Regions from separate parts of the Clostridium aquiflavi genome, predicted to be linked through region 2. Evidence: a T-box and tRNA genes for the amino acid it is inferred to sense, from the RefSeq annotation. Region 2 holds a T-box; the other holds one or more tRNA genes.
What was found. A T-box is a leader RNA that pairs with one kind of tRNA and senses whether it is charged. The one in region 2 lies ahead of leuS (leucine--tRNA ligase), so its partner is inferred to be a tRNA-Leu.
Positions count from the first base shown of each region.

Region 1: it has a tRNA-Leu gene. The T-box ahead of leuS (leucine--tRNA ligase) is inferred to sense a tRNA for this amino acid. The anticodon was not compared.

Region 1 covers NZ_JAVJAN010000018.1:36,454-57,488, forward strand. The annotation lists gene RGC78_RS08045 (CAP domain-containing protein) at 1-398, shown strand, start outside; gene RGC78_RS08050 (helix-turn-helix domain-containing protein) at 660-782, opposite strand; gene RGC78_RS08055 (DUF6652 family protein) at 886-1,404, opposite strand; gene RGC78_RS08060 (glycoside hydrolase family protein) at 1,562-2,788, shown strand; gene RGC78_RS08065 (hypothetical protein) at 3,025-3,699, shown strand; gene RGC78_RS08070 (hypothetical protein) at 3,968-4,336, opposite strand; gene RGC78_RS08075 (DUF1266 domain-containing protein) at 4,577-5,470, opposite strand; gene RGC78_RS08080 (hypothetical protein) at 5,712-6,347, opposite strand; gene RGC78_RS08085 (peptide deformylase) at 6,415-6,825, opposite strand; gene RGC78_RS08090 (hypothetical protein) at 6,958-7,260, opposite strand; gene RGC78_RS08095 (alpha/beta fold hydrolase) at 7,726-8,472, opposite strand; gene RGC78_RS08100 (spore coat protein) at 9,150-9,398, opposite strand; gene RGC78_RS08105 (hypothetical protein) at 9,411-9,596, opposite strand; partial or broken gene RGC78_RS08110 (manganese catalase family protein) at 9,719-9,825, opposite strand; gene RGC78_RS08115 (hypothetical protein) at 10,058-10,537, opposite strand; gene RGC78_RS08120 (DUF4097 family beta strand repeat-containing protein) at 10,813-11,610, opposite strand; gene RGC78_RS08125 (MBL fold metallo-hydrolase) at 11,807-12,625, opposite strand; gene RGC78_RS08130 (dimethylarginine dimethylaminohydrolase family protein) at 12,973-13,767, opposite strand; gene RGC78_RS08135 (DnaD domain protein) at 13,822-14,133, opposite strand; gene RGC78_RS08140 (hypothetical protein) at 14,448-14,669, opposite strand; gene RGC78_RS08145 (hypothetical protein) at 14,997-15,248, opposite strand; gene RGC78_RS08150 (hypothetical protein) at 15,226-15,384, opposite strand; gene RGC78_RS08155 (GGGtGRT protein) at 15,461-16,462, opposite strand; gene RGC78_RS08160 (iron-sulfur cluster assembly scaffold protein) at 16,488-17,180, opposite strand; tRNA gene RGC78_RS08165 (tRNA-Leu) at 17,428-17,514, shown strand; gene RGC78_RS08170 (hypothetical protein) at 17,620-17,814, opposite strand; gene RGC78_RS08175 (hypothetical protein) at 18,247-19,005, shown strand; gene RGC78_RS08180 (DUF1846 domain-containing protein) at 19,337-20,845, opposite strand.
Region 2 covers NZ_JAVJAN010000027.1:47,894-55,605, reverse strand. The annotation lists gene putP (sodium/proline symporter PutP) at 202-1,674, opposite strand; T-box leader at 1,847-2,064, shown strand; gene leuS (leucine--tRNA ligase) at 2,245-4,695, shown strand; gene RGC78_RS10860 (methyl-accepting chemotaxis protein) at 5,152-7,254, opposite strand; gene RGC78_RS10855 (acyltransferase) at 7,313-7,712, opposite strand, start outside.

The sequences.
Region 1 (21,035 bases), on a different contig from region 2:
CTAAAGAAAAATCAAAACATATGTCTAACTATGGATATTTTTCTCATTATTATAATGGACAAGATTCTCGTCAATTATTTAATTCTCAAATAAATGCGGAAAATATTGAATACAAGTGTTTTAATAATAAATACACAAAAAGAAGCGCAAAAGAATTAGCACAAAAATTATTTGATGGGTGGAAGGAATCATCTGGACATAATGCTAATATGTTAAATTCAGATTTTAGTGAATATGGTTTTTCTGTAGAAAAAGGTGTTTATAATGGATCTAATGTGTTCTTTGCAACACAGATGTTTAAGGTTGGAAATAGAATCGGAAATGAACATAATATGCATATGTACATAGACAAAAATGGACAAGAATATATTTATGTACCAAACCCAAATAACAATTAATATATAATTCTAGATGTATTTACTGTATTTTGTTAAATCCATACAAACACAGTTTAATACACTATTATATTGATTTTTATTTATTAATCATTCTTCTTTTAGTTTTTAAAAAATTTCTAAAGATTCTCTAGTAGTACAATAAAGCCCCCCATGTATAAGGTTAACTCTTATACATGGGGGATATATAATTCTATTTTAAAATTTATCTTTGATTTCAATATCTAAGTGCTGTAACTCTATCACTTATTAAATATTCTAATACTATTCCCATATCTTTTTTACTTGATCTTCTGATATATTATACTCTTTAGCTATTTCATATATTGAATATCCTTGCATTGAAAGCTTTAATACTTTTTGGGTTAAAATAATTCCTTCTTCAATTTTTTCTCTATCTCTTTATAGTAAAGTTCTAAATTCCACCTCCACTGAAATATCATTTTTAACTTTTTGCACTCTTCTATGTATATTTTTCACTAGATTTCTTTTAAAATTTTTTATTAAATTTACTTTTAGATTTTACTATGCAAAACATAACGATAGCACTTATAACATCCAAACAAAAAAGAAAATGTAAAATACAGTTTACTACAGCTGTTAATTTGGTGATTTTCTTTTCTCTATAGGCTTGAACTATTCCGTTAATACCATACATAGAAGATGGAAGTAACATAATAAAATCAAAAATAGCCAAAAAGAGTGCTATAACTACTCCAAATCCCAATGGCCAAATCATCATAATACTTCCGAACATAAAAACTACAATATAAATTGGTATATTACATAATTTAAGAAGCATGTCCCAAAATAATAATGTAGTACTGTTCTCTCCATGCTTTGCTAGTATAAATGGATAAATCATATTAGATATAAAAAATATAATTGAAAGAACTAAAAAAATTAAATTAAGATTTGCTAAAACCCCTTTATAATTCCCCTTAAAAGTGATCAATATCACTAAATAAGTCGATATTATCAACATTATTGGTAAAATACGTTTTTTCATTAATTAACTCCTTTTTCATTTATATATAAATAATAGTTAATTTATATATAAAAGTCAAAAATTCACACTTAAGATATTTAATTTACATATTATTTTAAAATTAAAGTTTACAAAATTAAGAAAAAACTCCTTTTAGTATATGATTAGCAATTCAAATATGAAAGGAAATGATGTACAAATGTTAGATTGGAAAGAAAAAAATGGAGAATGGTTTTGCTACAAAGCTGGAACTTTAGTTAAAGGCTGGGTAGAAGATGAAAATGGAAGATGGTTTCATTTAAATGAACGTAATGGCAAAATGGATATTGACTGGGTTGAAATTGATTCAATCTGGTACTATTTCTATCCTAAAAAAACTGAAAAAGATGGTAATACTCATTATACAGGCGAAATGGCTACTGGTTGGATTGAAATTGATTCTAAATGGTATTACTTATATTCTAAGAGAACTGAAAAGGATGGGATTACTCATCCTAAAGGTGAAATGGCTGCCGGTTGGGCTGAAATTGATTCTAGATGGTACTACTTCTATTCTAAGAGAACTGAAAAAGATGGTATCACTTATCCTAAAGGTGAAATGGCTACTGGTTGGATTGAAATTGATTCTAGATGGTATTTTTTATACCCTAATAAAACTGAAAAATATGGGGTTACTCATCCTCAAGGGGAGATGGCTACTGATTGGACTGAGATTAATTCTAAATGGTATTACTTATACACAAAGAAGACTGAAAAGGATGGTAATACTCATTATACAGGTGAAATGGCTACTGGTTGGATAAAATTAAATGAAAAATGGTATTACTTATATTCAGATGGTAAAATGGCTTGCAATACTACAATTGATGGATGGTCAATAGATTCAAATGGTGTTGCAAATAATTCTGCTGTATCTGGAGATGGGTTAGTTTCTACTAATTGTATTAATTTTGTTAAAGGATATGAACAATTCCATGCTCACAAATATGATGATGGTACAGGAACAATTACTCAAGGTTATGGCTGTATTAAAGATGAAATTGCTGATTGGGGAGACACAATTACGGAACAACAGGCAAGTGATAGATTAAATAATTTGATAAACGCTAAGTATGCTAAACCTGTCAAAGCAAATTTGGATTCGAAAGGAATTTCATTAACTCAAAATCAATTTGATTCCCTTGTATCTTTTGCATATAATATTGGTTACCCTACTCTTTTTAAAAGTTCACTATACAATTATATAGTTTCTGGTGGAAGAGATGCAGATACAATTAAAAGATATTTTTGTATGTATAACAAAGGTATGGTAAACGGTGTATTAACAGTTATGGACGGATTGAATAAAAGAAGAATTGCTGAAAGCAATATATTTAATTATGGAATATATGATTCAACTCATTAAAATATTTACTATATAAATTATTGTTATACTAAAATTAAACTACTCTCTATCAAATAATAGTGAAAAAATCAGAATATTTGATATCGCTAATTACTTTTGTGATTAGCGATATTTTTTCATTAAATGAATTATAAATAATATATTTACAAAAAACACAAATAATGCTAATATTGTTATTAATTAAAATGTAAATGAAGTAATGTATGCAAATAAAATGATTAGAAGGAGATTTAAAATTGAAGTTTTTAAGAATTTTTATATTAGTAGCACTACTAGTAATCCTAACTGGTTGTGGGACTGAAAAATCACAAAATAATCATATCCAAACAAATAATGATATTTCTACTGAAGCTACTGATACTGAAGATAACACTACAAATAACAATACTAATAGTAGTGAAAAAATTACAAATAATAATACTAAAAAAGAAAGCACTACTAATAAAGTAAATTCTAATAAAAATAATAGTAATAACAATACTGCTATAAATAAAAACTCTGAAAATAACCCTACAAAAGTTCAAAATGAAGAATCATTTTATGGACAATGGGTTATAGAAAATGTAGTAGGATTTGGTAAGGTAGGAACTTATAGTGATGAAGATATAAAAAAAATAGTAGGAAAAAAACTAAGTTTTTCAAAAGAGCAATCAAGTTGCTTTGGAGATGATGCAAGCTACCTAAATGACACAGTTAAAAATCCTACTTACAAAAAATCAGTTATTACATCTGATGAATTTTTAAGTACTTGGCTTGTACCTTTAAGCACTTTGAGTATAAATAGCGATACTGTAACAGAAATTGAGGTAAATAATTTAAAAAATCTTCCAACATGTACTTTTTTTATAAAAGATAACGACACATTAATACTTTATGGTGGAGGTACTTTTTTTGAACTTAGAAAAGCATAATGAAAAACAAATTAAATAAACATAATTCAATGTCTATTATAGTTAATAACTAAAAAAGCTATGATAAAACTTAATTTATAAAAAATATTTAAGAGTCCATATTTATGTTAATATGGACTCTTTCCTAATATAAAACAAGATTTATACTATTTATATATTTTAAAGGATAATCTTAAATTTTTAAGTTTATCTCTTTTTTTAAATTACTTAATATTTTCTATTAAAATATTAAGTAAAAGCTTTGTACTATTACATATTAAAAATTTTACTATTTTTCAATACTACCTTCCTTAAAAGCAACATATTCGGAACTAGAATTCACCATATATATATAATATTCACCTGATTCATCTGCTGTTAATTTATAACTTCCTGATAAATCGCTGAATGTTTTTCCTTTTATCATTTTTCCATTTAGTACATATCCAATTATTATGTTTTGGTCTTTTACTATTTTAGATTTATATTTATTAAAATTAATTATTAATTCTTCACCTTTGTTTAATGTCCAACCGCTTCCATCTTCCTTGGTAAATACACTTATACTACCATTTGCTCCTATGATTTCAGGTGTTATGTATTTGTCGTTTTCTTTTTTTACTATGAACTTACTGATAAGGGCTGAATCTAATGACATTTCAGCATCTATATTCTTTATAACGTGATTAGATTCTAATGTATATTGTTCATTAGTTGATTATTAATATTTTTCCTATATTATAACATATATATTAAATTAAAAATATGTGTACTAAGTAATAATATTTTATGCTGATTATATTAAAGGTGTGAAAATAATATTAAATTATTGTTTCCACACCTTCAAATTCAAGTAAATAATTGTATTTAAATAAATAAAATAAAGTCCTATTTATGTTTATAGAATGTTTAAATCTTTATTAAAATAGTCATTTTCAATTAAAGTTTTTACCCCGTTAACTCTCTCATTTATCATTACAGGTCCAAAGACTATCTTCTCTTCATAGAAATAGCATACACCAATTAAATAGTCTATTATAAAATCTTCCATTGAAGCAAATTCTTCATTAATTAGATTATGTACTTTTGGTTTGAATTCTTCAAATTCTTCTAAATTTATTAAATCACATGTTAATGATTCTCTTAATAATAAGACAGCTCTTTGAATATTAAAAGCAGCTATATGTTTTGAACTTTTTTTGTTTTTAATATTTTCAAATTGTAAATTATGTTTTTTCAATATTTTTTCAAACCACTTATTCTTGTTTATATCAAAGTTTATATCTGAGAAATTATTTTTATCCATTAATTGTTCCAAATTTGCATAAAGCTGATTTTTATTCTCAATGTTCCAACTAGCACCAAGTGAAGCAAGAATCATTTCTTTCTCATCTTTACTTTTATAATCTCGTACTTCTAAACAATTAATAAATCCCTTTTTATTTTTTTCACCTTTATTATGTTTATCTAAAGTAGCTTCAGTAATTGAAAATAATGCTCCTATTTTAACTAAAAATTGAGATGCTTCATCTGTGCATTTAAAATGAATAGTTTTATTAATAGCCTTTTCAAATGAAATAACACTTGTTTTCCAAATAAATCTTACGACAAAAACAGCTAACCATTTAATAATATTTACAATAACAGCGGCTAAAAAAACGCCTATTAAAAGCTTACCTATTTTATCACCCATATAAACTGATATTAATTCCTTGAAATAAAATAAAATAACCACAATAATAATCGAGAGCAATGTTGTCCCTATATGCTTTTTTAATGTCCCCCCATACATATTAAAAAATCTCCTTCCATATTAATATTTTTATGTTTCTATATTTATTATACATAATTATATATAATAACCAAGTTAAAATATGTAACTAATGTAATAAGCTCACTACTAAGGTTTGGGACATTCATATAGAACTTAATGGCAAAGAGAAAAAGTACACATCCAACTATGAATAATAATTATTATTATAAACATAGTTATTTTCCACTTAAATGACTATGTTTATATGAAAATAATATATTTAACCCCTATTATCATAAACTTCCAAATTAAATTCATTATCAATTCTGCCAACTGTAGCCAATAATAAATAACCATCACATTCATTACTGTTTATCTCAAATTCTAAACCATACTCTGATAATTCCATAAATGATGGCATAATAGTACTTAAAAGCTTTTCTACATCAATCATTGGTAAATATTTATTAAACACATCTATTCCAGATATAGTATCTACTGGTTTATTAAAGACTTCATTACAAGCCTCTTCATAATTTTTGCCACTAATTTTATCATAAAGTGTTTCTTCATTTATTATTTCTGGAATTTTATCTTTAATAATAAATGAAGGAAATTCAGCATTTGAACATTCCCAAAATTCAAAATAAGTATCCGTTAAATCTTCAAAAAGCCACATTATAAATTGATTTTTTATCTTATCAATATTTTCATTAACATTAGAAATAAATGTATTATATTTTTCTGTTAAAATTTTCATTTCTTCTTCTCTCTTTGACACTGTCTTTTCTATTTCAGAAAAACATACTTCTTCTTTAATACTAATCATATCTGAATTGTAAGTCCCCAAAAAACCTAAATCGATACTATTATTACAATATAAGTTATTATTATCATCTATCTTAATTTGAAACATAATCATACCTACTTTCATTTTGCAATTAACTACCTTATTATGCTAAGTCCTATTTTCATGTCTACAACTAAATTATAATTCCATCAAAATGATCTATTTCATGTTGAATAATTTGTGCTACAAATCCAGTAAACACCTGCTTCTTTTTCTTGAAATTTTTATCAAGATACTGAACTTCTACTATCTCATATCTCTTTGTTTTTCTAAATCCTGTTAAAGATAAGCAGCTCTCTTCTGTTTCATAAATCTTTTCTTTTTTTAATATAATTGGATTCACCATAGGTATAATAACTTTTCCTGCTACAAATACTAATATACGCTTTTTAACTCCAATCATATTTCCAGCCAAGCCAACACAATGTTCTATGTTTACTTTTAAAGTATCTATTAAATCATCAATAACAACCTTATCTCTTTTTGTTGCCTCTTCTGATTTCTCCCCTAAAAATAATACATCTTTTACAATTGGTTTTACCATAATTTATCTTCCTCTTCTTTCATTATCTGCTTTAAAATTATCTGATTTAAAATTTATTCAACATATTGTTATTTAATTTTTTGCCATAGTTATCAGTCCACTTTTTCATGTTGTATATGATAAATAATAATTTTAATAATATCCATTTTCACATAACAGTTCATAGCAACTGTTTACTTCTTCATCAGTAAATAATTTTGCATATTTAGGTTCTACAATAGTCGCCTCCATTGTTAATTTAATGCATCCTTCTTCTACTAATTTAGTAAAACAATCAGATGTTCTACCTTTTCTTAAAATTTCTTGCGCAGTTCTAACTATTCCAAATCTCTCTATTGTTTCTAGAAATTTTGTCATTTTACAATCATGTTCTTTTTCTGCTATTTCACATTTTTTTATAACTTCCTCTTGAAGTTTCTTCTCTAAAGTTTCCATTTTTACACTCCACTATTAATTATTTTTTATATTACTATTTTTATTTATTATACCGTATTTTTACTTATAAGAATAGATTTAGCCTAGTAATATCAATACTTAAGTATATAAATATCCCTTTCCAATATTAAGTATGCTTATTTATTATCCTTGATTATTAAAGGCTATAGAAGAGAATATTTTGATGCATTGATATTAATTTTAACTTTCTATTAAAACCGTCTATAGCTTCAAAAGCAAAAATATTGCAATAATAATGGATGATGTATTTAATATTTGGGCTATTTTCTTGTTATTATTTTTTTTATTTATAGTTATAAGACAAATTGTGAAAACTTGAATAATAAAGTATAACACTCCAAATATTTCAAAATATGTTTTGGTATCATATGAAATCATTATAATTTCTCTCTCCTTAAAAAGTAAACAGGCTATTCTCCAGTTATTAACGAATTCTATGATAATTTAGTTTAAAAAATTTAATATTAAATTTCTAAACTCTTTTTTATTGCTAAACATAGCAGGATGATTTCCATTCTTAAAAATAATTAATTTAGAATTTTCTATTTTTAAATTAATGCTTTTTAATATACTTTCAATATTAGGTATTAAATCATCTTTCAAGCTTCCTGTAATCAAAATATCATTTTTTATATTACTAAGATTACAATCAAAAAAATTACCTTTATTTCTTGAAAAGTTTATAATTAAATTTGTATTTTGATCAATAACATTTTTCCAATCAAAGCCATGCATAATAAACCAAAATAACTTTGAACTTAACTTACTTTTTGCTATTTTTCTATCATATAAAATTTTTTTAGCAAACTCATAAGATAAATTTTCTCCCATAAAACTATCCACAATTATTTTATTGAATAAAGCTGGTTCTTCTAATACAGCACTTAAAGCAATAATAGCTCCACCGCTTGTACCTAATAAATTAACATTGCTAATACCTATATGTTTACACAATTCAATAACTAACATAGCATTAAAATGCCAATAGTTTAATGGTAATTCATTTACTCTTTGAGATTTTCCCTGACCTACTAAATCTAACAAAATTACTTTAAAGTTTTTAGAATAGAATTTTAATTCTGGTATAAACATTTTTGAGGAAGCTGTATCCCCATGTATGATAACTAATGGTTTTCCTTCACCATATACTTTGTAATAAATATTAAAATTTTTGTATTTAAAATAAGACATTTTTTACCTCCACGTAATAAACATAATAATTTTTCTACATAGTCTACACGGGAGAATTAGTAATTACTCTTACATATAGACTATTAAAGTCTATTAAAAATTCCCATACTTTTCACTCCTTAATTATATTAGTTAACTGCTACTGATATGATTTTCTTCATTTTTCATAAATTCAGGAAAATTCTTCATGTTTAATACCTACATATTCTTATTATATTAATAACTCTTGCAAGAAAATTATAACATATTTTACAAATTTAAAATTGTTTAAATGTTAAACAATTTAGTTTATAATGTCTTGCTATTGTTTATAATATTTTAGAATTGAGCAATAAAAAATATGACACTTTCATTTCTGAATAATTCTATATTTCAATCTGCTTTTTTCATATGGCACATTATTCAATTTTTAAGGAAAATCTTCATGTTTTGTTTCATCAAATCCACATGCCCGTAGCAATTATAATATAAAAATAAAGCGCCATAACAATTAAAAATCATTACAACTCTTTATATATCTAATACTCTTATTTAACATATCTACTATTTGCCATTCTTCATATTGTATTAGAATTGCGAACTAAAAAATACCGCACATTCATTTTGAATAATACGGTATTTACATAAATTTAGTTTTGTAATTTTATAAAATTAAATTTACAAAGCTATATAAGTTACTATCCTTGGGACATTTCTTGTTTAACAACTGCAATTTCTTCTGGAGTTGCTGGTTGTGCTGGTATATAATATCCTTTTTCTTTAGCTTTAGTAAAAAGATTATATTGACGATATTCATCTTGATTTCTCATTTGCTGAATTGTTTCACGTAATTGTTGATTTTCACATTGAGAAATTATACCACCATATCCTGCTAAACTTGCATTTAATCCAGCAAGATAATCACTTATCATTTCTTTTTCTTGCATATTTTACACCTCCTAATTTAAAAATTCCATTAATTTTGCTTTACTTGCTTTTGCATCTTCAGAATCTTTTTTTAACATTTCTTTTAATGTTGGATCAGTACATTGTTGTGAATAGTATTCTAACTTTTTCTCAATAGTACAATGAGCTCCAATTAAATGACGTAGATTTTGTAGTTCAAGCTGATTTAAATTTGCCATTATTTGCACCTCCAATTTAATAACTTCACTACTTAATATTTTCAATATAGAATATGTTTATTCATTTTTTAATAAATTTTTTATTTCTGAATCTTTTACTCTAAACTTTGAGAAATATATTACATAGCTGCTTTAAGCTCTCCATTTCCATCACCTAACTGTTCGCATATTTAGGATTAGGTCTTTCAACTTTCACTTCATACAACAACTGTTTTTTGTGTTCAAAAATTTATATTTTTCTTGCTAATATTCAATACCATATTATTCAATTTTCAAAGATCAGTTTTTCTTAACAAGTTCGTAATATTTACAAATTGTACACTTAATAAGAATTACGTAAAAAAACACCTAAGATAACTAAATCCTAAGTGTTTCTAAAAAATTCTGATGGCCATAAATAACTTTATTCTATGAGAATTTTTTCATACTCTTTAAATAGAGTATATTTTCCTATAAAGACTTTATAAATAATCTTTATTCTTAATTATTTTATTTCCTATAACTTTATACTCAGCAGGATATTCCTCTACTTTAAAAGGTATTGGAGTTTCCTCTATTCTATTATTTTCAGCTAAATACCTTATATGAACATCTTCATATTTTTCACCTTTGCTTAACCAAAAGTAGTCCTCCATACACATTGCCCTAGTTCTTCTACATAATTCCCAAAAGTCATAATCTATTAATCCCATAACCTCTAATATCTCATCTATATTTGCTCTTTCTTTTGGAACAACCCTATCTTCAAGCCAAAATACAATATCATCATGAGAAGGTTTATAAGATATATTCCAGTTTTTATAACTATACATGCCTAATGGTAGATACTGTCTATTTATAATTTCATCATATTTTTCAAAACTAAATTTTTTAGTATTTGTATCATAAATAAGATCCCCAGCAGGAACATCTTTATACATTAATATATACTTGTCTATCATAAAATCTCCTTCTCCATTTTTGAATGTTTATTAAATTATTGATTACTCACTTCAATTTATCATTAATCTTGTCTATATTATATCAAATATTAATTTTTTTAAACTTAACTACATTAAATGTACAATAAAAAAGAATCTACCAAAATAGTCTTTTAAAAGTGTCTATTCTATAGGTTCCATTTTACTTTGTACATGGATTTTATATTATTATCTCCAAAATCATCTAATAACTTTTGAAAATAACTAATAATATTTCATTTTTTCATTATCAAAATCTAATTTCCCACATTTATTGAACCTATTCCAACTGATAAATCAAAAGTATACTTTTCCTCACCTGATGTTTGAGCGTTAACATTATAATGTCCATCCCCTTTTTCTGTTACTATATTAACTGGAGAATTTTTAGGTATTATAATATCAATATCACCAACGCCCCCTTCATATTCAAGATTTCCACCTACTTCTGCCATTTTAAGTTTTAGTTTTCCCACGCCTCCATTGATTTTAATATCTCCACATTTTTCTTTTAAATTTAAATCAAATTCACTAGCTCCTGACTCTAAATTTAACTTATCAAATTTAATATCTTTACATTTTGATTTTACTGAGCCACCGCTAATATCAATGTTTTTAGCTTTTATTCCTTCTATATCTAATATTCCTGCTCCTTGATCGAATTTAAAATTCCCTTTAAATTTTGAAGGAACCATAATATCTAATCTAGATATATTCTTTTCACCATTCATATCCAACCTACTTGATTTATATTCTTTTTCAATTATTTGAATTTCATGACCAGTTCTTTTTACGCCAAAACCATCACTTTTTTGAGAAAGTTTACCTGTCACCTTTACTTCTTCCCCATCGTAACTCTTAATAGATACCTGAGCTGCATAAATTTCTACGTTAATATCAGTTGCATTATCAAGCTTTATTTTTTCATCTATAAGTTTATTTTCATTTGAAACTTCGCTTTCTTTATTAGATATGGTAGTTTGAGTTTTAGTATTACATCCTACAGATGAAATTAATACTATTCCTAGAATAGCTAAAATCAATATTTTTTTCATTATTATTACCCCTTAAAAACTTATTTACCTATTACTTAATTATATTATATAATTTTTTCCATAATAATTAATTTTTACTTAATTTAATGCTCAATAATTGTATATTTGGGTTTTAGAATATAAAAAAATATTACTGAAATTTTTCTTTTCAGTAATATTTAAAATAAATATGTTAATTATCTTTTATTTCTAAAATCTATTTCATCATTTCCAATCTTTCATAGCATAAGTTACGAAACAACTGACAGTATTTACGAAATCCACTTTGTCCGATTAAATAAATGTTTGACATATAACTCATTCTTTTTTGTGAATATGCAATACGTTCCAATCCATTATCTAGTCCTGTATGATTACTAAGTGCTATCTCTACATTTTTATCTTCAGCTTGTTCCATAAAGTAATCTAATGACTTCATGTAAATCACAATGCCTTCTATATTTTGAGGTGGATTAGATCCTCCCCATAAAGCTGCTTGATACGTCTTATTATTTTCTGTTACATTAAATATAAAACTAAGGCCACCTGGTGTATGTCCTGGAGTATCATAAACATAAATTATTTTATCTCCAAGAATAATTTTATCTCCATCCTTAACATAAACATCAATTTTATAGTCCTTCCATGTCTCAGGTCTATTCTTTTTTGCTGGCTTTTCTTCCCAAAATATATCATCTATTTTTGATAGATATGTTTTAGCATTAGATGCATTTACAATCCACTTTCCACAGCCTGTATGATCTACATGTCCATGAGTTAACACCAACTTTTTTATATCTTCTGGATTCCAACCAACATCTTTAATTGCAAAAACAATTGCATCAAATGCCTCTTCACATGGCCATATAGCATCTATAATAATTAATCCTTCAGTAGTTTTTAAAACAAAACAGTTTGTTTCTTTTTGTGCAATAATAAGCAAATCGTCAAATATAAGTGAATGAGTAAAATAAGACATATCCTCCATTCCTTTTATTGTTTCCATTGTAATTATTGGTTTTTCTAATCTTAACATATAAAATTCTCCTTTGATAATCGTATTATATTATTTGCTAAAACGATGTACAAAGTTTTATATTAAAATAACAATACTGCACTTAAAAAAGTTTAAAAATAAATATTCCTTTATTTACAATATCATTATTTTTGATGAATCTTTCTCTCTGTACAACGCCCATCATTTTATGTGCACAGAGTTAATTCGATTCTTTGGATGCATTTTTAAATATATTTTCATTATTTTCTTTCCTTTACTTTCATTAAATTATTTATATAATAATAGTGTCACGTATAATTAAATACTATAATATTTTTTATATAATTCCAACTGAATTTCTTTTCTCATAGTCCAAACGTCATGTTTTATTTAGATGATATTGGAAGTGTTGTGCAAGTCAATGCTCCACCTCCCTTTATTATTTCTGAGTAATCTATATAAATCACATTTATTCCATCTTTAGCAAGGATTTCACATAGTTTTTTGCTAGATGAAATTACAGTATTATTTCCTATTGTTATAAAGTTTGCTGCTAAATTCTTTGCTTCTTCTTTTTCTATATAATAACACTTCTTGAAACTCTTTTCTATAATATCCATATCATATATATAATCACTAATTACACAACTATCTTGTGATATTACATTAAATACACAATCCAAATGCAGCATTTCCTCCTTATTAAATCTTATAGGTACAACCTTATAATCTTTATTTTCTTCCTTTAAAATTTTCTCAAGTTCATTTATCCCTTCTATTGATGTTGCATTGCTTTGTCCTACAAATACTGTGCTATCATGCAACACCACATCTCCTCCTTCTATAAAATTATTTATCTTTTTTACTTTTATATTATTCCCCTTAAAGAATTCTTCTAAGGCTTTATATTCTTCAGTCCTACTTTTAGCCTTCATTTTTCCTATAAATAAAATCTCATCTATAGCAAATGCTATATCCCTTGTATAAACTTGAGATATTCCATACTTAGGATCTAAAAAATAAGTTACAATACCCTCTTGTGATAGTATATTTATGAAGTTATTGTACTGCTTAAACATTATTTCTTTATTTATTTCCTTTTTTTCTACCTTATAATTTACTGGATAACACAATATTACTTCTTGTAGCTTGTTATATCTATTTTTCAAGTTTATATTCATATTTTATTTCTCCTTCTATATACTTAACACCCAAAACATCAGGTATTAATTACATTACCACCCTAATAGCTTCTTTTCCAAATCATCATAGTCATACTCCCTAGGTTCAAAATTATCAAATTTCAAATTAGTGCCTTTTCTTTTTAATTTATCATGAACTCTTCTTTTATCCTTGCCTTTAAACTTGTCATATTTACTTGGATACCATTTTTTTCTCCAATTTTTTAGTATGCCATTAATGTAATTCATATTTTCCTTAGTAAACTCTAATGCCTTATTAATTGCCATCTTAACATTATCATATCCATGACTAGAAATAGCTAGCTTAAGAAAACATAAGTTAAGTCCACCACTTACTCCTGTGATACTTTCATAATACTTAAGTAACTCTCCTGCATTAACTTAAAGACTGTCTATATTACTTACCACATTGCTAATAGTATTTCCCCCATTTTCTATTACATGTGACTCATTATTATTTTTATAATTATTTTCAATTCTACATGAATTATTATCTTTATTTCCCACTTCACGTAATTCATCTAAAGTTTTATCTTCTTCAAAACGTTTATTATATAAGCAAAAAATAATCTTATTTCTAGACTATCTTTATTCTTTCAATAAATGATTATCTTCTTGGATTTTCAAATGCCTCCCTAGAATTAACTTTTATTTATCAACTATTTCTTAAATATATTTATACCAGATAAAATGCTTATTAGTAATAAAATACCAAGCCTTATCCAATCCATAATAAGTGCTAAATCTCCACCTAATACAACATCTAAAGATGTATTAAATTCATCAACATAAACTCCCGTATTCCAAAATAATTTAAAACCCTTTATGTTAAGTTCAAGATTAAATTCACAATTTTTAGAATTATGTTTTAATGCTATCAATATCAATAATACCAATATAATTGATATTGATATTATTAACATTCCATGTAAAGAACACAAAAAATACCTATAGAGGAGATACTTTTTTCTAAGTGTCCACTCTATAGGTACCATTCTATAAAAAGAGCAACTAAAAAGTTACTCTTTTCATCTATATCAACATGAGTTATTAATGCATATATAAATCCGTTGACAATCCGTTGACAAATTAATATTTTGTTGTAACAACAAAAGACTATTTGTTCATTTCTTCTTCAACAGCAACAGCTACTGCAACAGTGCATCCTACCATCTAAGTTGTTACCCATTCCGATAAGACCCATCATTTCAATGTGAGCTAATATTATATTTTTTCTCCCATTCTCTAAATAATTCATCAACAATGTATTGAGAACTTTCAGCCCATAAAACAGATTCTGTGTTTTCAAGTGCTTTATATGTGTTAGATTCATAAAATTTTTTAAGGACTTTTTCAAATGTTTCCCCTGTTTTTTCACATATAATGCTAATAATTTTTTCAATCTTCATTATAATATCTAAAGTTATATCTTGTCCTTTATATGAATATTTGTTCATCATATTCATATCTCCTAAAATCTAGTTTATCTTTAGACTTCTTTAAATCTATTTTATCAAATACCTCATTATTAAACTCTAAATTCTTTATCATAACACTAATTGTTACCAAACATAAATTTATACAAAAAATACCCACATTCACAGATCCTAAAATCTATAAATGTGAGTATTCATATAAGCTAATTACTCAGCTTTAACAATTAGTCAAAAGACTATTTGTTCATTCCTTCTTCAACAGCAACAGCTACTGCAACAGTACATCCTACCATTGGGTTGTTACCCATTCCGATAAGACCCATCATTTCAACGTGAGCTGGAACTGATGATGATCCTGCGAATTGTGCATCTGAATGCATTCTTCCCATAGTATCAGTCATACCGTAAGAAGCTGGACCTGCCCCCATGTTATCTGGGTGAAGAGTTCTTCCAGTACCACCACCTGATGCTACTGAGAAGTATTTCTTACCTTGTTCCATACATTCTTTTTTGTATGTTCCTGCAACTGGATGTTGGAATCTTGTTGGGTTAGTTGAGTTACCAGTGATTGATACGTCAACGCCTTCCATATGCATGATAGCAACACCTTCTCTAACATCGTCAGAACCGTAACATCTTACTTTAGCTCTTTCTCCGTTTGAGTATGCTTTTTCTTTAACTACTTTAACTTCTCCAGTATAGTAGTCAAATTTAGTTTGAACATAAGTGAATCCATTAATTCTTGAGATTATGAATGCAGCATCTTTTCCAAGACCGTTTAATATAACTCTTAATGGTTCTTTTCTTACTCTGTTAGCTTTTTCAGCTATTTTGATAGCACCTTCAGCAGCAGCGAAACTTTCGTGTCCTGCTAAGAATGCGAAGCATTTAGTTTCTTCTCTTAAAAGCATAGCTCCTAAGTTTCCGTGTCCTAAACCAACTTTTCTATCATCAGCAACTGATCCAGGGATACAGAATGCTTGTAATCCTTCTCCGATTGCTTCAGCAGCTTCAGCAGCTTTTTTGCAACCTTTCTTTATAGCTATAGCAGCACCTAAAGTATAAGCCCATCCAGCATTTTCAAACGCTATTGGTTGAGTTTCTTTAGCTATTGTACATGGATCAATTCCTATTGATTCACAAACTGCTTGCGCATCTTCTAGAGTTTTCATTCCGTACTTTTCTAGTACTGGAGTGATTTGATTAATTCTTCTTTCATAACTTTCAAATATTGCCATAATAAAAATCCTCCTTTACAAATAATTATTTATGTCTTGGGTCCATTAATTCAGCAGCGTCAGCAACTCTTCCGTATTGACCTCTAGCTTCTTCTAATGCTTTATTAGCATCCATACCCTTGCCTATGTTTTCCATCATTTTTCCTAAATTAACGAATTTATATCCGATAATTTCTTTGTCTTCATCTAAAGCTACGTCAGTAACGTATCCTTCAGCCATTTCTAAGTATCTAGGTCCTTTAGCAAGAGTTCCGTACATAGTACCAACTTGAGATCTTAGACCTTTTCCTAAATCTTCAAGACCTGCTCCTACTGGTAATCCACCTTCTGAGAACGCAGTTTGAGTTCTTCCATAAACTATTTGTAAGAATAATTCTCTCATAGCTGTGTTTATAGCGTCACAAACTAAATCTGTGTTTAATGCTTCTAATATAGTCTTTCCTGGTAATATTTCTGAAGCCATTGCAGCTGAATGAGTCATTCCTGAACATCCTATTGTTTCTACTAAAGCTTCTTCGATTATACCGTCCTTAACATTTAGAGTTAATTTACAAGCTCCTTGTTGTGGTGCACACCAACCTATTCCATGAGTTAATCCTGATATATCAGTTACTTCTTTAGATTGTACCCATTTTCCTTCTGCAGGAATTGGTGCTGGTCCGTGATTAGGACCCTTAGCAACTACACACATTTCTTCAACTTCTTTTGAATACATCATATAAATTTGCTCCTCTCCCTAATTAATAGATAAGTACTATAATAAAAACTTAAAATTTATCTTTTTTAATATAGTACTGGGCTTAAAAACATCCCACCGGGATATCAATGCCCTATTCCTATTCTAGCAAATGATTTATTATGTAACAACCTTTATTTAAAAATTTTGATAAAAAAAACTTAAAAGATTTAACTTGAATTATATTTTATACTATGGTAAAATATCACTTGTTCAACAATATGAATATGCCGCTATGATGGAATTGGCAGACGTGGTGGACTCAAAATCCTCTGGTAGTGATATCGTGCCGGTTCGAATCCGGCTAGCGGCACCATTTATTTATAAGAATGGCTGTATTACTTGGTTTAAATACCTTGTAGTACAGCCATTTTTCTTTGTTTACTAATTTTTATTTATTGAATATTTCTAAAAGTTACTATTAATGAACAAGTAATTTTTTTATTTCTCTTACTTCTTCTATTGTAAGTCCTACTCCTTGTGCCACTATTTCTTCACTTACTCCAAGCTTTAAAAGATTTTCTGCTGATTTCTTTGCTTTTATTTCTTCACCTTTTTCTATTCCTTTTTCTATTCCCCTTTTTTCAACTTCAGGATCATATAAAGTTTTAGTCATCTTTAATACCTCCTCATTAAGCTTTTTATCATCATCATATTTATCATTTAAATATTCAAACAAGTTACCTATAACTACGAGAATTTCTGAGGAACGTATTTCCTATGGAAATGCGGGCTATGTTGCTAATCTCATTCCTCGCTAAGCAACATATTCCTCTCCCCAAAACAACATCTAAAGTTCTATTTTACCCCCTTAGAAATTCTAAGCACCTTTACATTTACAAAATATGTTATAATCAATTTATTATAGAGATACATTTCAAAGCAAATAAAAAAAATACACTAAAGTCATATTAATGAACTTTATATAAATAAAAAGATACATTTTATATAAAATCAATTAATATATAAATAACTTCAAAACCGAGTAATTTCCTATTATATACCTTACACACATAAATCTATGAGTAAAAATTTTTAGGAGGAAAATATGTTTTATAAAGAAATAAAAGATTTATTAAATAAATTAGATAGTACCAATATTGAAGATCTAAAGCCAACTTTAACAAGAAAAGTTAATGAGCTTATTTTAAACATAAATGATGATAATATGTCTGATTGTGAGTTAGAAGAACTATGTGATTTCTTTATAACTAGAGAAACATTAAGAGAAGATGCAAGACAAGATGATTCATTAATGGAAGGGATACTTATAGAGAATTTCATTAAAGCATTTGATGAATTTATAGCTGAAATTAATACTGGTGAATATATTTCAGATGCTATTGACTTAACCAATACTGCTATAAGAAGCATTGGAGGAATTGCACGAGGATTTAGGTTAATGAAAAAATACGCTCCAAAAGAAGGTGTTATTAACAATACTCCGTATTTAATAGAGTTAAAAGATGAATTTTATAAACAGTTACGATCATATGGAGCCAAAGGACTTTATGAAGAACACTTTGTAATATGTGGCCTTATTAATACCATAAAATTTGACTTAGAAGAGCAATCACAAGAACATGGAAGATACATTATTTCCTTTCTTACAGATTATGAAACACAAAAATTAAAAAGTTTTGAGGAATTTGAAAATGAACCTCATTTAAATGAATCTAAAATTAAAATGAAACGTGAGTTTGGAATAGAGCTTCAAAGAAGAATTTATTCATGGGATAACTTAACAAAAAAACTAACAGATCATTACTATTTAGAAAGTCTATATAAAGAAGAATGTGGTGATTAAACACGCATCACATAAGCAAATTCTTAAATTCTAAAATTTATTTATTCTAAAAATCTAAACTTCTTTTCTTCTTAAGAATTTTAGATTTTTAGAATTTAATACAATTACTACTATTTTTAATGAATTGGAGAAAAATATAATACGGAATCTCTTTCTTACAAACTAAATCACGCTCTTCATTCTACTTTTTAACTCTTGCCATTTCTTTTGCATTTTCACATATAATTAATATAAAAATAAAAGACTGTAATAAGATTTATTTCTATACAAATCTCATTACAGTCTTTTGATATTTTAATTTTTAACTAAAGCTCTGTTTTAAATAAACAATTTAGTTATTATAATAAAGACTTTCTGATGGATAATTAGGATCACATGTAACATCTATTCCTAATTTTCCTAAAGTTGTATCATCTGCTCTTAATAATATAGTTGTAGCGTGAGCTTGACAACCTCTTAATAAAGGTAATTTTTCCATAGCAACTTGTGCTGTTGGATTTGTTGCTGCTGAAATACTTAACGCTGTAAGAACTTCTTCACAATTTAATGATATATTCTTTTCATTAAAAGTCTTAGACTTTAAGTTCATTATTGGTTCTAATATAACAGGTGAAATTAAGTATATATCATCTGAAATATTAGCTAAATATTTTATAGCATTAATTGTTACAGCTGCAGCCCCATCCATTAAATCTGAGCTCTTTCCTGTTAAAATTGTTCCATCATTTAATTCTAATGCTACTACTGGACAAATTTCATTTTCATCTGTAGCCATCTTTAATTTCGCAGATTTTTCTCTAGCTGGAAGAACAACTTTTCTATCAGTTTCTTTTAAGTCTACTTCTTCCATTATTAATTTAGATCTGTCGAAAGTTTCTTTATCTGCATATCCTTTTTTATAATCACAACCAGTTTTAAAATATCTTCTTATTATTTCTTGCTTTGATGCTTCTTTAACTGCATCATCATCAACTATTCCAAATCCAACTCTATTAACGCCCATATCAGTTGGTGATTTATAAATAGATTCTTTACCTGTAATCTTTTCTATTATTCTCTTTAATACTGGAAAGCTTTCAATATCTCTGTTGTAATTTACAGTAACCTTATTGTATGCATCCATATGGAATGAATCAAGCATATTAACGTCCTTTAAATCAACTGTTGCAGCTTCATATGCAATGTTTAATGGGTGTTTTAATGGAACATTCCATACTGGGAATGTTTCAAACTTAGAATATCCCGCAGCATTTCCCCTTTTTGATTCATGGTATAATTGACTAAGACAAGTAGCAAGTTTTCCACTACCAGGACCTGGTGCTGTTACAACTACTATTGGTTTTGTAGTTTCAATATATGGATTTTGTCCGTAACCTTCTTCACTAACTATTGTATCAACATCTGTTGGATATCCTTTTGTTGATTTATGCTTATAAACTTTGATGCCTCTTCTTTCAAGCTTATTTATAAATACTGTAGTCGCTGGTTGACCATTATATCTTGTAATAACTACACTATTAACTTCTAATTCATAAGTTCTTAAGTCATCAATAAGTCTTAAGACATCCATATCATATGTAATACCAAAATCGCCTCTTATTTTGTTTCTTTCTATATCTCCTGCATAAACACATATTACTACTTCAACTTTTTCTTTTAACTTGTGCAGTAATTTAATCTTTGCATTTTCATCAAATCCTGGAAGAACTCTCATTGCATGTCTATCATTAAAAAGTTTGCCACCAAATTCTAAATATAGCTTATCATAGCTATCAACTCTCTCTAAGATATACTTTGATTGTTCCTCTAAATATTTTTCATGATCAAATCCTATTTTCATTATGTTACCTCACTCACTTCTTGCTTACTAAAAATTCATTATTACATTATTTCATAAAATAAGGTCATTGTAAATTTAATTTTTTCCACTTTATGAAATTTTAAATTAGCTTAATCTTGCTTGTATCATATCACCATAAATTCCCATCAACGCTAAAGTCATACTACATCAAACAAAAGTAATAAATCTT
Region 2 (7,712 bases):
TTTAAAAGTTATCCACAAATTTTTTAATAATATAAATTCCTAAAGAATAAAAAAATTCTCAAAATCAATATATTAATTCCGAGAATTTTCTTAATATCTTTCAATAAAAACATAGGTTAAGCAAACACTATGATTTTATTAAGCTATATTTTAAATATGTATTAATATATGCAATAGGTGAGTTGACATTAAAAATATGTACTATTTTACTTTGTGCTTTTTCATATCTAAATTACTAACAACATATATAGCAATTAAAGCTAATAAAAATCCCGGTACAATTTCATAAAGATTAAATATTGGTGCTGAAAAATAGTTTTTAAATATTGGCCAAATTGCTGATGTAATCCCACCAATTAACATACCTGCTACCGCACCATTTCTAGTGATATTTTTCCAGAATAGTGATAATAAAATTACGGGGCCAAAGGCACATCCAAACCCTGCCCATGCATATGATACCAGTTTTAAAACTGAACTATCTGGATTAAGTGAAATACAAAATGCTATAAGAGCTACAACTAATACCGACAATCTACTAATTCCTATAAGCTCTTTATCTGAAGCTTTTGGCTTAATAATAGATCTGTAAATATCCTCTGAAATTGTAGAAGATATAATTAAAAGTTGAGAATCAGCTGTACTCATAATTGCAGCTAATATTGCTGATAATAATACTCCAATAAATATTAATGGAACACATTTGTGAACTAATAAAATAAATATAGTTTCAGAATCCGCACCTGTTAAGTTAGGGAAATAATAATGTCCAACAAGACCTATACCAGTTGAAGCTAAAAGTGTTATTATAACCCAAACTGTAGCTATTCTTCTTGAAATTTTAATTTCTTCTGGATTTTCTATAGCCATAAACTTTGTAATAATATGAGGTTGCCCAAAATATCCAAGCCCCCACGCAAGAGATGAAATAATTCCTACAACTGCCATTCCTATAGTTCCACTACTTGATCCAGTTATAAAACCAATATCTAATGGATTTAAAAGTGATGGATCAAAAGTTGATAATATATTTCCTACTCCACCAGCTTCTACTATAACTATTATAGGCAATACAAGTAATGTAAAAAACATTAATAACCCTTGAATTATATCTGTATAACATACAGCCATAAATCCACCTAAAAAAGTATAACTTACAACAACTAATCCACATATTATAACAGAAACTATATACGGGGTTCCAAAAACTGTTGTAAATAATTTTCCTCCTGACACAAATCCTGAGGCAGTATATGGTATAAAAAATACAAGTATGAATAACGAAGAAATTAATTTTAATGTTCTTGATTTATCATTAAATCTATTTTCTAAATAAGATGGTACTGTTATTGAATCTGAATATTTTTGAGTATCTACTCTAAGCCTTTTAGCAACTATTTTCCAATTCAAATATGTTCCAATAGCTAGTCCTAAAGCCATCCATACAGATCCTGATAAACCTGTTAAAAAAGCTGCTCCTGGAAGTCCAAGTAATAACCAGCCACTCATGTCCGAAGCTTGTGCACTTATAGAACTTCCCCAATATCCAAGTTTTCTTCCACCTAATGTATAATCTGATAAATTATTAGTTCGACGATAAAAATGTAGGCCTATACATAACATTACTACCAAATATAATGCAAATGTACCCCCAATTATTATTTTTTCATTCATTTATATAAACCTCCTAAATATAAGTAACAATTTTGTACGAATGTAACGATTTTAACAGAAAATTCATGTGAATTCAATTTTCTTAGTCAAAATAGGATTAGTATTTATATTTATAATTAATATGTCTCCTTGCTTTTTTACAAATTTTAATATATAATATTGCTAAATTTTATATTTTGCTGTGAATAGAAGTAGTAATAATAAAATGTATCTTTTAGAGAGCTATTGTATGGTGTGAAATAGTGTTACATTATTATGAACTTGTCTACGAGCTTACTTGTTAAAAACAAGTACGGGTAACTATCCGTTAAAAATATCAAGCGAGAAGATTAAATTATATTTTTTCTTCTAATAAGAGTGGTACCGCGGAATTTTGCTTTCGTCTCTTAATTTTAGAGATGAGAGCTTTTTTTTATACAATAAATTAATTCAATTGATAATTTACAATCTACAATTGACATTGAAAGAGAAAGCTTACAATTTTTTAATTGTACATATTTCTTAAGAAATATAATCCTTCATTGTCTATTGTCCATTGTCCATTGTCCATTGTTATTTTGGAGGTTAATTATGGAAAATTATAGTACTAAAATCGATGAAAAATGGCAAAAGATTTGGGAAGAAAATGAAACTTACAAATTTAACCCAGAAAATTTAGATAAGAAACTTTATACACTTGAAATGTTCTCTTATCCCTCAGGAGCTCAATTACATGCTGGTCACTGGTTTAACTATGGGCCAACTGATTCATGGGCAAGACTAAAAAGAATGCAAGGTTATAACGTATTCCAACCAATGGGTTTCGATGCTTTTGGGTTACCTGCTGAAAATTATGCAATAAAAACAGGTATACATCCTAAAGATTCTACATTTAAAAATATTGAAACTATGGAAAAACAATTAAAATCTATGGGTGCTATGTTTAATTGGGAAAATGAAGTTGTTACTTGTTCACCTGATTACTATAAATGGACTCAATGGTTATTCTTAAAACTTTATGAAAAAGGATTAGCTTACAGAAAAAAAGCACCTGTTAATTGGTGTCCATCTTGTAATACAGTTTTAGCTAATGAGCAAGTAGTTGATGGCTTATGTGAAAGATGTGATTCTGAAGTTAAAAAGAAAGATTTAACTCAATGGTTCTTCAAAATAACTGATTATGCTGATGAATTATTAGACAAATTAGATGGATTAGATTGGCCAGAAAAAACTAAATCTATGCAAAAACATTGGGTTGGAAGATCATATGGTGCACAAGTTACATTTAAAGTTAAGGATTCTGACTTAAAGTTTGATGTATTTACTACAAGAGTTGATACTTTAAATGGTGTAACTTATGTTGTATTAGCACCTGAAAATAAATTAGTTAACGAATTAACTCTTCCAGAATATAAGGACGCTGTTGAAGCATATAAAGAAGATGCAAGTAAACAATCTGATATAGAAAGACAATCATCATCAAAAGAAAAAACTGGTGTATTTACTGGTTCATACGCCATAAACCCTATAAATGGAAAAGAAGTTCCTGTATGGATTGCTGACTATGTATTAGCTACATATGGTACTGGTTGTGTTATGGCAGTTCCAGCACATGACGAAAGAGATTTCGCATTTGCAAGTAAATTTAATTTACCAATAGAAAGAGTTATTACTAATAAACAAGGTGATGAACCAGAACTTCCATTCTGTGAGCATGGAATACTTGTTAATTCAGGAAAATTTGATGGTTTAACTACAGATGAAGCTAAAAAAGCTATTGTTAGTGAACTTGAAAAAGATGAATTAGGACAAATGAAGGTTAACTTCAGATTAAGAGATTGGTTAGTTTCAAGACAAAGATACTGGGGAGCTCCTATTCCAGTTATATACTGTGATGAATGCGGAATAGTTCCAGTTCCTGAAAAAGACTTACCAGTAGAACTTCCTTATAATGTTGAGTTTACTCCAGATGGTAAATCACCACTTGGAAAATGTGAAGAATTTATAAATACTACTTGTCCTCACTGTGGTAAACCTGCAAAAAGAGAAGCGGATACTTTAGATACATTTGTATGTTCTTCTTGGTATTATTTAAGATACCCTGATAACAAAAATACTGATGCACCTTTTGATCCTGAATTAATAAATAAAATGTTACCTGTAGATAAATATGTTGGTGGACCAGAGCATGCTTGTATGCATTTATTATATGCAAGATTTATAACTAAAGCATTGAGAGATATGGGATACTTAAAATTTGATGAACCATTCTTAAGCTTAACTCACCAAGGATTAATCTTAGGACCAGACGGATTAAAAATGAGTAAATCAAAAGGAAATACAATCTCTCCAGATGACTATATTAAAGAATTTGGTGCTGATGTATTTAGAATGTATTTAATGTTCGGTTTCGCATATGTTGAAGGTGGCGCATGGAGTGATGATGGAGTTAAATCTGTTGCTAGATTTGTAGATAGAATTGAAAGAACTTTAGAATCATGCAGAGATATCATTAATGCTTCAGAAAATATTAAGACTACTATGGATTCTGAAGAAAAAGACTTAAACTTCTGGAGACATACAGCTATTAAAGGTGTTAGTGAAGATGCAGAAAAAATGCAATTTAATACTGCAATAGCAAGACTTATGGAATTTACAAATGCTCTTCATAAATATATTCAAGCTGATACTAAAAATCCTACATTCTTAAAAGAAACTGTAGTAGATTTCTTAAAATTATTAGCACCATTTGCCCCTCACTTTACTGAAGAACATTGGAACTTATTAGGTCATAACTCAACTATATTTAATGAAAAATGGCCTGAATTTAATCCAGCTGCTTTAATTAAAGATGAAGTTGAAATAGCTATTCAAGTTAATGGTAAAATAAAAGCTAAAATTATGATACCATCAAACTTAGATGAAGAAGGCATAAAGAAAGCTTCATTAGAAAACGAAACTATAAAAGCAACTACTGAAGGTAAAAATATAATAAAAGTAATTGTTATAAAAGGCAGACTTGTTAATATAGTTGTAAAATAGAAAATTTAATTATATCCTTCTTTTTAGAATTATATAATTTCAATAAAAAAAATAGTATCCTGAGAATATAACTTCTTCTGGATACTATTTTTTTATATTTGCCTTTTCCAACTTACTCAGCAACGTTGAATTTCTTTGTTAATAACCACATTTACCTCTTGTCTCAATTTTATATTGAGAGCAAGCTAAAATTGGACTATACTTTGCTAATTTCATAAACAAAAATATTCTGTGTTTTAACAGAGGTAATATTATAGTATATTAGCGTAGTGGCATTGGAATTTGCTTTTTAGAATTCTTAATAAAGATTTGTTGAATTAATTGCTTGTCCCAATGTTTCATTGGGAACATGCATTAATTAGACTAAGCTTTATTTTTAGAGTTCTTAAAGTAAATTCCTTAGTCCACGAGCTTTATACTATAATATCAACTCATTATCTTAAAACACAGAATATACTAATCTTCTTTTAATTCAAATTGTGCAACCATGTAATCTAAGCTTTCTGCTTGTGCTGTTAATTCTTCACTAGCAGCCGTACTTTCTTCTGCTATTGATGAATTAGATTGAATTACATTAGCTATATCTTCTATTCTTTCATTTATCTTATTAAGAGATTCTGATTGTTCTTCTGCTAAATTAACTATATTAACAACTAATTCAGTTGCTCCTTTAGTGTGTTCTACAACTTCTTTTAATGAGCTTGCTGTATTATCTGCTATTACTTTACCTTCATTTACAGATTCTATTGAGTTCTTAATAAGTTCTGTTGTTCTCTTAACTGCTTGTGAGCTTTGTTCTGCTAGCATTCTTACTTCATCTGCAACAACTGCAAATCCTTTACCAGCTTCCCCTGCTCTTGCTGCTTCTATTGCTGCATTTAAAGCTAATAGATTAGTTTGTTCAGCTATATCAGCTATTGTTTTTATTATATTTTGTATATTTTTAGATGAAACATCAATATTGCTCATAGCACTTAACATATCTTCCATTTGTTTGTTACTATCTTCAATATATGTAACTAATTGATTTACAATTTCATTAGTTCCATTTGCATGCTTAGCTGTACCTTTTAATTGTTCATTAATATCCCCAATTGATGCTGTTAATTCATCTATTGAACTTGCTTGATCAGATGCTCCTTGTGCTAATACTTGAGCTACTGAAGCTACCTCCTGAGATCCACTAGAAACTTGTTGTGTTGCTTCTCTTATTTGAGTAAATGTATTATTTAATGATGATACTATTTTTATTAAAGATTCTTTTATACCTACAAAATCACCTTTATATTCACCTTCTACATTTACATTAATGTTTCCATTAGAAATACTTCCTAGTACTTCATCTATTTCAGAAATATAAATTTTTAAATATTGAGCTGTATTATTTAATGCTTTAGCAACTTTTCCAAATTCATCATCTGAATTAATATTTATATTTGCACTTAAATTACCAGCTGCTACTTCATCAGCAAATATACTTATATTTGTTAATGGTTTAAGCATATTAGTTGAAAACTTATATATTGTTAAAATAACTGCTATTATAATTAATATTGCTATTATTAGCATTAATATTAATAGTTTAGTACAAATTGAGAAAAGTTCACTTTCATATACTACATTCACTACCATCCAATTAGTTACAGGTACTTTATGATAAAATGCTAGCTTCTTTCCAGTACCCATACCCAATTTAATTATACCTTTATCTTGTGATTTTATAGCAGATGATAACTTTAGCATTTCCTTATCTTCTAGTGTATTTATATTTTCTTTCATAACGTATTCTTGATTTGGATGTGATATAAATGTCCCATTATCTGCTATTAACATTCCATATCCTTTTTTCCCATATTTTAATTCTTTTACTTTATTTTCTACTACTTCTATAGCTAAGCTAGATGCTGCCCCTATTTTAGCCTCTCCCATTTCATCCTTCTTCCAAGCAATCATCATAACAACATTTCTCTTATATGCTTCAGAATATGTAGGATTTAAAATTATATCATAAGGACCATTATTATCAGAAAACTTTTTAAAACTTTCTTCTAAAGCCGCTTTAGCCCACGGAGAAGTTTTACACTCATCTGCATTTACATTATAATATCTTGCAAAAAGCTTATTTGAATTCTCTATACTTTTCCATTCATTCACTGAAATTCCATTTAAAATATGTAAGGCTGCATATTCATTAGGATATGTATTATTAACAAAAGTCCAACGTGATAAATTCAACTGGTCTATAAGAGCTATAGATTCATCATTATTTTCTAAGTTCAAGTCTGGATTAATCTCTAAAACACGCTCTAATATAGGACTTTGAGCTACTTCCTTTACTTCTGAAAGTCTTGAATTCAACCAAGTGTCAATATTATTTACAGCCTCTGCTTCCCTTTCTGACATAAGATTAACTAATTCTTTTTCTATCATATTTTTTGCAGAACCATATGTTATTGATGTTAGTAATAATAATCCAACAGCAACTATTGGTATGATTATTAACATTAATTTAGATTTTACAGATGTTTTCTTAAAATCAAGATTAATATTTTTCTTCATGATTACCCTCCTAATAATATCTATTTTAAAATGTAGCATTTGATTCAAAAATCACTATTTATTTTTGAAAGCTTTTATTGTGAAGCCATACATGATTTAATTCATTTTTATCTTTATTAAAAGTATTTCTTTTTCTAAATTCTTTTGCTGGAACTCCTGCAACTAACACATTTTCTCCTACATCTTTATTAACTAAAGAACACGCTGCAACTATTCCTTTTGTTTTTATTTTTACTCCTGGAAGTATTGTTGAATTAGAATATATTTTTGCATAATCTTCTATTACTACCTCGCTATATTCTCTAAAAGAATGATTATCTTCTTTATGAGAATGAGTAAGTATAGTTACCCCCTCACCTATGCCAACAAAATTTCCAACTTTAATTCCTCCTTTTGAATCTATAAAAGTTCCTCTATTAATAAATACATCATCACCAAATTCAATATTATCTGGTACA